Regions from separate parts of the Nocardiopsis sp. L17-MgMaSL7 genome, predicted to be linked through region 3. Evidence: riboswitches for the same ligand, from Rfam matches in the RefSeq annotation. Region 3 holds a riboswitch; each other region holds the start of a gene.

Region 1 (2,194 bases), on a different contig from region 3:
GGGCTGATCACCTCGGAGACGCGTAAGTTCTTCAACCACAAGGACTGGCGGAACCCGGACGTGATCATGGACGACGTCAGCAAGTAGTCCGCGCTCGGCCGGGGGACGGGTCCCCGGGCCGACGACAGGGGGGACCGGCCGCCACGGCCGGTCCCCCCTTCGCGTACCCCCGGTCCGCTACCACCAGGCGTGGAAGTGGTGCACCGGCCCCTGGCCGCCGCCAGCATCGATCTCGTCGGCGCGGCGCAGGGCCTCGGTGAGGTAGGCCTTGGCGTCGGCGACGGCGGCCACCGCGTCCGGACGCTGGGGGAGCAGGGCGGCGATCGAGGAGGAGAGGGTGCAGCCGGTGCCGTGGGTGTTGCGGGTGGCCACGCGGTCGGCACGGAACTCCACCGGCTCCGAGACACCGTCGACCAGCAGGTCGACGCTCTCCTCACCGGGCAGATGGCCGCCCTTGAGCAGGACGCGGCGCGGTCCGAGTTCCAGGAGGCGTTCGGCCTGCCCGCGCATCTCCTTCAGGCTGGTGGCTTCCGTCTCGCCGAGCAGGTCGGCGGCCTCGGGCAGGTTCGGGGTGAGCAGGTCGGCGCGCGGCAGCAGGACGGTGCGCAGCGCCTCGATCGCCGACCTCTCCAGGAGGCGGTCGCCGCTCTTGGCCACCATCACGGGGTCCACGACCACGTGCGGCAGTCCGTAGCGGTCCACGGCGGCCGCGACCGCCTCGGTGACCTCGGACGTGGACAGCATCCCCACCTTGACCGCGTGCACGGTGGCGTCGGTGAACAGGGTGTCCATCTGGTCGGTGACGAAGGACGCGGGGACACCGTGTACCCCGGTGACCCCGCGTGTGGACTGGGCGGTCAACGCCGTCACCACGGTCATCCCGAAGACTCCGTGGGCGGAGAACGACTTCAGGTCGGCCTGGACGCCGGCACCCCCGCTGGGGTCGCTTCCGGCTATGGACACGACGTTGTACGCGCTCATTGGCGTTCCTTCGCTAGTACGAACTAGGGCAGGTTCGACGGGTGTGCTCTCAGCCGGGAGGAGTCTCTCCGGCACCCCGCGCCGCCGGGGCCTCGCGGCCCCGGCATCACTGTTGGTTTGTGGTGTTTCCGACTGTAGTGGACGGTCAGACGGTGACGTTGTGGTGGTGGGTCTCCACCCGCGCCTGCTGGGCGTGCTTGCGCTGCTCCCAGATGATCATGCCGACGACCACCACGAAGCCGCCGACGGCGAAGGCGACCGTGACGGGGACGTCGGTCATCGGCAGCAGGTCGCGGTTCTCGTCCTGCCACGGCCACAGGGCGCGCAGCGAACCGGCCATCAGGCCGGTGAGTACCACGAGGGTGATGTGGTGGTGGTTCTCCAGCAGGAACTGGAGCACCTTCACGAACAGGGCCAGACCGGTGATCATGCCGAGCACGAAGACGGTGATGTAGGGCAGGTCGGCCGCGCGCAGGGCGGCCATGGTCGGCTCGTACAGGCCCAGGGTCAGCAGGATGAAGGAACCCGACAGGCCCGGCAGTACCAGAGCGCAGATCGCGACGGCCGCCGCGAAGAAGACCACCACCGGGTGCGTGGGCAGGTTGGCGCCGGGCAGGCCGGTGAGCGTGAAGGCGAGCGCGGCGAAGACGAGGGCCACCGCGTAGTGCCAGGCCCTCCACTTCTTGCCCGCGCCGGTGTAGGGGATCCACAGGCAGGCCAGGACCAGACCGAAGAACAGCGCGTACGCGTACTGGGCGTGCGCCTCCACCAGCGGGGCGAGGAAGACGGCGGCCAGGACGAGCGCGAGGGCCATACCGATGAGGGCGGGGACGAGCACCGACCAGTCCACCTGGCGGAACTGCTCCTGGGCGCGCTCCTTGCCGCGCCCCCGGGGCACGTCCGTGACGTAGCGCTTGATGCCGCTGACCACGTGGCCCGCGCCACCGATCAGCTTGTCGTAGAGGCCGACCATCAGTGCGACCGTGCCGCCGCTGATGCCGGGCAGTGCCTCGGAGGTGCCGACGGCCCCGCCGCGCACCGCGTTGAAGATGTAGGAGCCTACTGACTTGGCCATGTTGTCGGGCGCTGGCCCGGGAGCTTCCCGGGAGAGGGCGCCGTCCTCCGTCCTGATGGGGCCGCCGGTCCCGTGTGCACGGTCGACCGGCGGGTCAAAGGGGTGCTGTACAGCGCGGGTCGCGGGGACGACCTCCAC
Region 2 (2,194 bases), on a different contig from region 3:
GTCCCTTGGCGACGTCGGCGGCGTGCGCTGCGAGCTTGTAGGTGATGACGCCCGTCTTGACGTCGTCCCGGTTGGGCAGCCCCAGGTGCTCCTTGGGGGTCACGTAGCAGAGCATCGCGGTGCCGTGCCAGCCGATCTGCGCGGCGCCGATCGCGGAGGTGATGTGGTCGTAGCCGGGGGCGACGTCCGTGGCCAGGGGGCCGAGCGTGTAGAACGGCGCCTCGCCGCACAGCTCCTCCTCCAGGCGCACGTTCTCCCTGATCTTGTCCATCGGCACGTGGCCGGGGCCCTCGATCATCACCTGCACGTCGTGCGAGCGGGCGATGTGGGTGAGCTCCCCCAGGGTGCGCAGCTCGGCGAACTGGGCCTCGTCGTTGGCGTCGGCGATGGAACCGGGGCGCAGGCCGTCGCCCAGGGAGAACGTGACGTCGTAGCGGCGAAGGATCTCGCAGAGCTCCTCGAAGTGGGTGTAGAGGAAGCTCTCCCTGTGGTGAGCCAGGCACCACGCGGCCATGATGGAGCCGCCGCGCGAGACGATGCCGGTGACGCGGCGGGCGGCGAGTGGCACGTACCGGAGCAGGACGCCCGCGTGGACGGTCATGTAGTCCACGCCCTGTTCGGCCTGCTCGATGATGGTCTCCCGGTAGATCTCCCAGCTCAGCTTGGTGGGGTCGCCGTTGACCTTCTCCAGTGCCTGGTAGATCGGGACGGTGCCGATGGGGACCGGTGAGTTGCGGACGATGCGTTCGCGGGTCTCGTGGATGCGCTTGCCGGTGGACAGGTCCATCACGGTGTCGGCGCCCCAACGGGTGGCCCACACCATCTTCTCGACCTCCTCTGGCACCGAGGAGGTGACGGCGGAGTTGCCGATGTTGGCGTTGATCTTCACGAGGAAGTTCTTGCCGATGATGGTGGGTTCGGACTCGGGGTGGTTGCGGTTGACCGGGATGACCGCGCGGCCGATCGCGACCTCGGCGCGAACGAACTCGGGGTCGGCGCCCTCCCGGGCGGCCACGAAGCGCATCTCGGGGGTGATGGTCCCGGCCCTGGCGTGGGCCAGCTGGGTGGTCGCACCGTCGACGGGGTCCAGTGCCCACGTCTCGCGGGTGCGCGGGAGCCCCTGGTGGACGTCGATGTGTGCGTTGTCGTCGGTGTAGGGGCCGGAGGTGTCGTACAGATCGAAGTGGCTGCCGTTGCTGAGATCCACCCGGCGGCGCGGGATGCGGAGGGTGGTGCCCTCGGGGGTGGTGATCTCCTCGTGGACCTTGCGAGATCCCATGATGGGACCTGTGGTCACCCGGTGTTCGTCGGCGGTGGAAACGTCACGACCGTCGATAGCCGTCATGGCATGCCTCCCTACGTCGGAATTACCCGAACAGGTTCTGCGGTCGGCGACACCCTTGAGTCGCCCTCTCAGCCCGCCATGGCGCGAGCTCCCGCGTTGCGTATTCACATGTGCGCACGTCGAACGTGCCGGGACACCCCGATCACGGTGTCCAGGGCCCCGGGGAGCACTCCCCCGTGGCCTCGCACACCATACACAGGCCGTCCCCGGCCCTGTCCAGCCTCGCCGGGGTCAGAAAAGTGTCTCCGGTTCGCCGCGACCGGAGTCCTCGGCCGGTTCCAGCAGGTGGGGGCCGTTGTTCTTGACGCTGTTGACGTCGGTGGAGACCTCGTCCACCGAGAACCGGTCCACCGGGGAGTCGTCCAGCACGTGGGCCAGCTCCTCGGCGCCGGTGGCGGGGTCGAGCCAGACAGCCCAGTCCTCGCGCGGCACCACGACGGGCATGCGTTCGTGGATGTGGGCGAGTTCGGGCGCGGCCTCGGTGGTGATGACCGCGCAGGTCCACAGCCAGGCGTCGGGGTCGCTCGGGTCGTCGACCTCGGGGTCGCGCCAGCGCTCGAAGATCCCGGCCAGGGCGAGCGGTTCGTCTCCGGAGTAGTGGACGGAGAAGGGCTTCTTGGCGGCCTTGGCCTTGCGCCTCTTGTGCTGGGGGTCGGTGGCGGGAGAGGTGCTGGCCTCGGTGGTGCCGTCCTTGTTGAGCAGCTGCCACTCGTAGTAGGCGTCAGCGGGGAGGAGGCAGCGGCGGTTCCGGTAGGCGGTGCGGAAGGCGGGCCTGTCCGCGACCGTCTCGCTGCGCGCGTTGATCATGCGGTAGCCGACGTTGCGGTCCCTGGCGCCGCCCGGCACGAG
Region 3 (2,194 bases):
CGCGGTGTCCGTCCAGGCGGTGCGGCGCACCACCTCGTCGTTGACCGCGACGGCGATCCCCCCGGGGACGGCGCCGTCCCCGGCGTCGGTGAGTGCGCGCACGACCCCGTCCACGGTGGTCGCCGCGCTCTCCTGGGCCTGTCCGTTGATGATCAGTTCCACTGCTACTCCCACGTCTGCTCACGCGTCCATCTGCTGGCTGCGAACCGACGCGCGTACGGGGGCAGCGCGCCGGTGGTGAGGGCCTCGGCCATGACCTCCCCCGTCACAGGGGCCAGCAGGACCCCGTGCCGGAAGTGACCGGCGGCCAGGTGAAGTCCCGGGACCCGGGTCGGGCCCAGGAGGGGTTCGTTGTCGGGCGAGCCCGGCCGCAGTCCCACACAGGTCTCGACGACCTCCAGCTCGCTCACCCCCGGGACGAGTTCGCGCGCGTCCCGCAGGACCTGCCAGAGCCCGCCCACCGTCAGGGAGGTGTCGTGGCCCAGTTCCTCCTGGGTGGCGCCGACGATCACCTCGCCGTCCGCGCGCGGGACCAGGTAGACGGGGAACCCGCGCACCAGGCCGCGCACGGTACGGGTGACCAGCGGCGGTTCCCCGGAGGGCACCCGGGCGCGCAGCAGCTGTCCCTTGACCGGGCGCAGCGGCGGCACCACGGGTTCGGGCACCCGGACCCTCTCGCCCCAGCACCCGGCGGCCAGCACCACCTGGTCGGCGGGCAGAGCGGTGCCGTCGGCCAGGCGCACGCCCAGTCGCGACCCGCCGGGGCCCGGGGAGGTGACCTCCTCCGCGTACCCGGAGAACTCGCGCACGCCCGCACGTTCCCCGGCCAGGGCCAGGGCCAGGAGCAGGGCGCGCGGGTTCACGGAGTGGTCCTCGGGGGCCAGCACCCCGCCGCGCACGCCGGGCGCGAGCGTCGGTTCGAGTCGGCGGCACTCGCGGCTGGTCAGCCGTCGGGTGGGGATGCCCAGGCGTTCCTGGAGGGCGTGCAGGTCAGTGAGGACGGCCAGGTCGTCGCGGTCGAAGGCCACCAGGAGGGTGCCGGTACGGCGGTGGCCGACGTCGACCCCGCTGGCCTCCTCCAGTTCGGCGACGAAGCCGTCGTACAGGCGCGCGGAGCGCACCCCGAGCTCCATCAGCTCCTCCTCACCGAAGGCCGCCTCCGTGGCGGGGGTGAGCATGCCCGCGGCGACGGTCGAGGAGGCGCGCGCGGTGGAGGGTTCGGTGACGGGGTCGGGTTCGACCAGGGTGACGGCGAGGCCGCGCTGGGCGGCCCGCCAGGCGGTGACCCGGCCGACGACCCCGCCGCCGATCACGACCACGGTATTGGTGGGATGAATCGTCTTCTGTGGGGGAACGTCGTTGGTGCGCACGGCGCCGTGTTCCACTCCCTTCGCCGGTATGACCCGGATCAGGTTCGTGCGGTCGGAGGCCGCGAGCCTCCCTCTCAGCCGGGTCCACCCGGCTCCCGCGGGACATGTCTCTGGGCCCCATCCTAGGACAACGCGTCCGGACCGGCCGTGGCGGGGATCTCCCAGGCAGGGTGTCCTCAGGCGGCGCGATGGTCTCCGAGGCCCGGTCGGGTGTGGCAGATTGGTGAGGTGACACAAAGCGATCGTGAACTCGACGAACTCGTCGGCGAATGGCTGACCCTGCGTGAGGCGGCCGCCCCGCTGGGCGTGAGCCCCAACCGCATCAAGACCCTCATCCGCGAGAACCGCCTGATGGGCGTGGTGCGCGGTGGGGAGCTCTCCATCCCCGCCGCCTTCCTGGACGGTCAGGACCTGGTCAAGGGCCTGCCGGGCACCATCGTGCTGCTGACCGACGCCGGATTCTCCACCGGGGAGGCCCTGCGTTGGCTGTTCACCCCGGACGACACCCTGCCGGGCACACCGATCCAGGCCATGCGCGAGAACCGGGGCACCGAGGTCCGACGCCGGGCGCAGGGCATGGCCTTCTGAGCCGTCCACGGCCCGGGGACGCACCACCGCGGTGACGTCTCCCGGGCCGTTGGTTATGGTGGGGCGCGTGAGGACGAGTCACGGAACCAGCCTGCGCGAGCGCCTGGACGCATCCCTTCTGTACCTGTGCACCGACGCCCGGACCGAGAGCGGTGATCTCGCGGAGTTCGCGGACGCCGCCCTGTCCGGGGGCGTGGACATCATCCAGCTCCGGGACAAGGGGCTGGAGGCGCGCG
Region 4 (2,194 bases), on a different contig from region 3:
GCACATCAAGGAGACCAACGAGGCCAACTACCCGCACTACTGCGACTGGAGCCAGCCCTTCGGCTGCCCGGCCGGACAGTCCGCCTACTACGGCAAGGGCCCGATCCAGCTGAGCTGGAACTACAACTACAAGGCCGCCGGTGACGCCCTCGGCATCGACCTGCTGAACAACCCCTACCTGGTCGAGCAGGACGCCGCGATCGCCTGGCGGACCGGCCTCTGGTTCTGGAACACCCAGCCCGGCGCCGGAACGATGTCGGGGCACACCGCCATCGTCGACGGTCACGGCTTCGGCGAGTCGATCCGCTCCATCAACGGCTCGATCGAGTGCAACGGCGGCAACCCGGGACAGGTGCAGAGCCGTATCAACACGTTCACGCACTTCACCCAGATCCTCGGCACCACCACGGGGTCGAACCTGAGCTGCTGATTCCCGGGTGCGTCCAGGCACCCGTGACGGCACCCCGAGCGGGGGTGCGACCGGCGACCACCGTCGGGCGCGCCCCCGCTCCGGCGTTCCCGGACCCTCCGCGGCCTGTCCGGCGCCGGTGCGTTCGCGTCCCACAGGAGGGAAGGTCTTCACCACTCGTCACGTTTGCCCCATAATGGAGGCAATCCGACAGGGGAGCGCGTGAGCGCTGAGAGTGCGGCACCCGGCCGCAGACCCTTACACACCTGATCTGGGTCATGCCAGCGAAGGAAGTCATAGGAAACCGCCACCGAGGCGTGCGCGTGCGCGCGCCCGGCTGGCGCTCTTGGCCACATGGGCCCTCGTCACCCCGACGAAGGGACATCAACCACCATGAGTACCGAAAGCGGCCGTGAGACCGGTCCCGGAACCGCCGCCCGGCCCACGGGCACCGTCCAGGAGGTCCTGGCGAAGTTCCGGAGCTGGCGCACCGTCGACATCGTCGTGGCCGCAGTGATCGGCGTCGCGGTCGGCGTCGTCTTCTGGCTGTGGAACATCGTCTGGTCGGTCACCACACCGCTGTTCGTCGCCTTCCCGCCCGGGCAGGCCGTCGTCTACGGCATGTGGCTGATCTCCGGCGTGCTCGGCGGCCTCATCATCCGCAAGCCCGGCGCGGCCCTGCTCACCTCGATCGCGGCCGCCTCCGTCTCGGCCGTGCTGGGCACCCAGTGGGGGATCATGGTCGTCCTCGACGGCGCCCTCCAGGGGCTGCTGCCCGAGCTGGTCTTCCTCGCCTTCGCCTACCGGCGCTGGAACATGGGCGTGGCCGTGCTCGCCGCCGCCGTCGCCGGGCTCTCCCCGGCCATCCGGGACAACATCGCCTACAACGTCACCTGGCCGATCGAGTACCAGCTCACCTACGGGGTGATCGTGGTCCTCAGTGCGGCTGCCATCGCGGGCGTGGGCGCCCGGCTGCTCACCACCGCGCTGGCCCGGGCCGGTGCGCTGGCCCCCTTCCCCTCGGCCAGGGGCTGACCCGTGACCCGACCCGACACAGGCGGTGCGCGCGTCGAACTCTCCGGCTGGGGATGGCGGCACTCGGGCCGCGACGACCACGCCCTGCGCGGGGTGGACCTGACCGTCGAACCGGGGGAGAGGGTCCTGCTGCTCGGCGCCTCGGGTGCGGGCAAGTCGACCCTGCTGCACTCCCTGGCCGGGCTCACCGGTGAGGACGGCGCCATCAGCGGCGAGCAGGAGGGATCGCTGCTCGTGGACGGCGCGCCCGCCGACCGCGGCCGGGGCGGCGTCGGGCTGGTGAGCCAGGACCCCGAGACCCAGCTCGTGATGGCCCGCGCCGGGGACGACGTCGCGTTCGGACTGGAGAACCTGGGGGTGGAGCCCGGACTCATCTGGCCGCGGGTCGAGCGCTCCCTGGCGGAGGTCGGCTTCCCCTACGGACTCCGGCACTCCACGGGCGCGCTCTCCGGCGGCGAGAAGCAGCGCCTGGTGATCGCCGGTGCGCTGGCCATGCGGCCGCGCCTGCTGCTCCTGGACGAACCCACCGCCAACCTCGACCCGGCCGGTGCCGTGCTCGTGCGCGACCTGCTCTCCCGCCTGCTCGGCGAGACCCGGGCCACCCTCGTGCTGGTCGAACACCGGGTGGCGGACGTCGTGGACCTGGTGGACCGGGTGGTGGTGGTCGAACCCGGCGGGGGAGTGATCGCGGACGGAACCCCGGCACGGGTGTTCGCCGAACACGGTCGCTCCCTGGCCGAACAGGGCGTG

What was found. A riboswitch is a leader RNA that binds a small molecule or an ion and turns the genes downstream of it on or off. The one in region 3 is predicted to bind thiamine pyrophosphate.
Region 1: another riboswitch for thiamine pyrophosphate. It lies ahead of thiD (bifunctional hydroxymethylpyrimidine kinase/phosphomethylpyrimidine kinase); the one in region 3 lies ahead of thiO (glycine oxidase ThiO).
Region 2: another riboswitch for thiamine pyrophosphate. It lies ahead of thiC (phosphomethylpyrimidine synthase ThiC); the one in region 3 lies ahead of thiO (glycine oxidase ThiO).
Region 4: another riboswitch for thiamine pyrophosphate. It lies ahead of BDW27_RS10555 (ECF transporter S component); the one in region 3 lies ahead of thiO (glycine oxidase ThiO).

Annotation. Positions count from the first base shown of each region.
Region 1 is NZ_QGTF01000001.1:331,035-333,228, reverse strand. Features, by position in the region: gene BDW27_RS01425 (sodium:alanine symporter family protein) at 1-87, shown strand, start outside; gene thiD (bifunctional hydroxymethylpyrimidine kinase/phosphomethylpyrimidine kinase) at 178-981, opposite strand; TPP riboswitch at 970-1,070, opposite strand; gene BDW27_RS01415 (DUF368 domain-containing protein) at 1,127-2,056, opposite strand.
Region 2 is NZ_QGTF01000008.1:152,362-154,555, reverse strand. Features, by position in the region: gene thiC (phosphomethylpyrimidine synthase ThiC) at 1-1,345, opposite strand, end outside; TPP riboswitch at 1,335-1,450, opposite strand; gene BDW27_RS16015 (SOS response-associated peptidase) at 1,577-2,194, opposite strand, start outside.
Region 3 is NZ_QGTF01000014.1:60,922-63,115, forward strand. Features, by position in the region: gene thiS (sulfur carrier protein ThiS) at 1-162, opposite strand, end outside; gene thiO (glycine oxidase ThiO) at 165-1,400, opposite strand; TPP riboswitch at 1,369-1,479, opposite strand; gene BDW27_RS22190 (Rv2175c family DNA-binding protein) at 1,599-1,958, shown strand; gene thiE (thiamine phosphate synthase) at 2,026-2,194, shown strand, end outside.
Region 4 is NZ_QGTF01000005.1:143,354-145,547, reverse strand. Features, by position in the region: gene BDW27_RS10560 (glycoside hydrolase family 19 protein) at 1-430, shown strand, start outside; TPP riboswitch at 612-719, shown strand; gene BDW27_RS10555 (ECF transporter S component) at 803-1,444, shown strand; gene BDW27_RS10550 (ABC transporter ATP-binding protein) at 1,448-2,194, shown strand, end outside.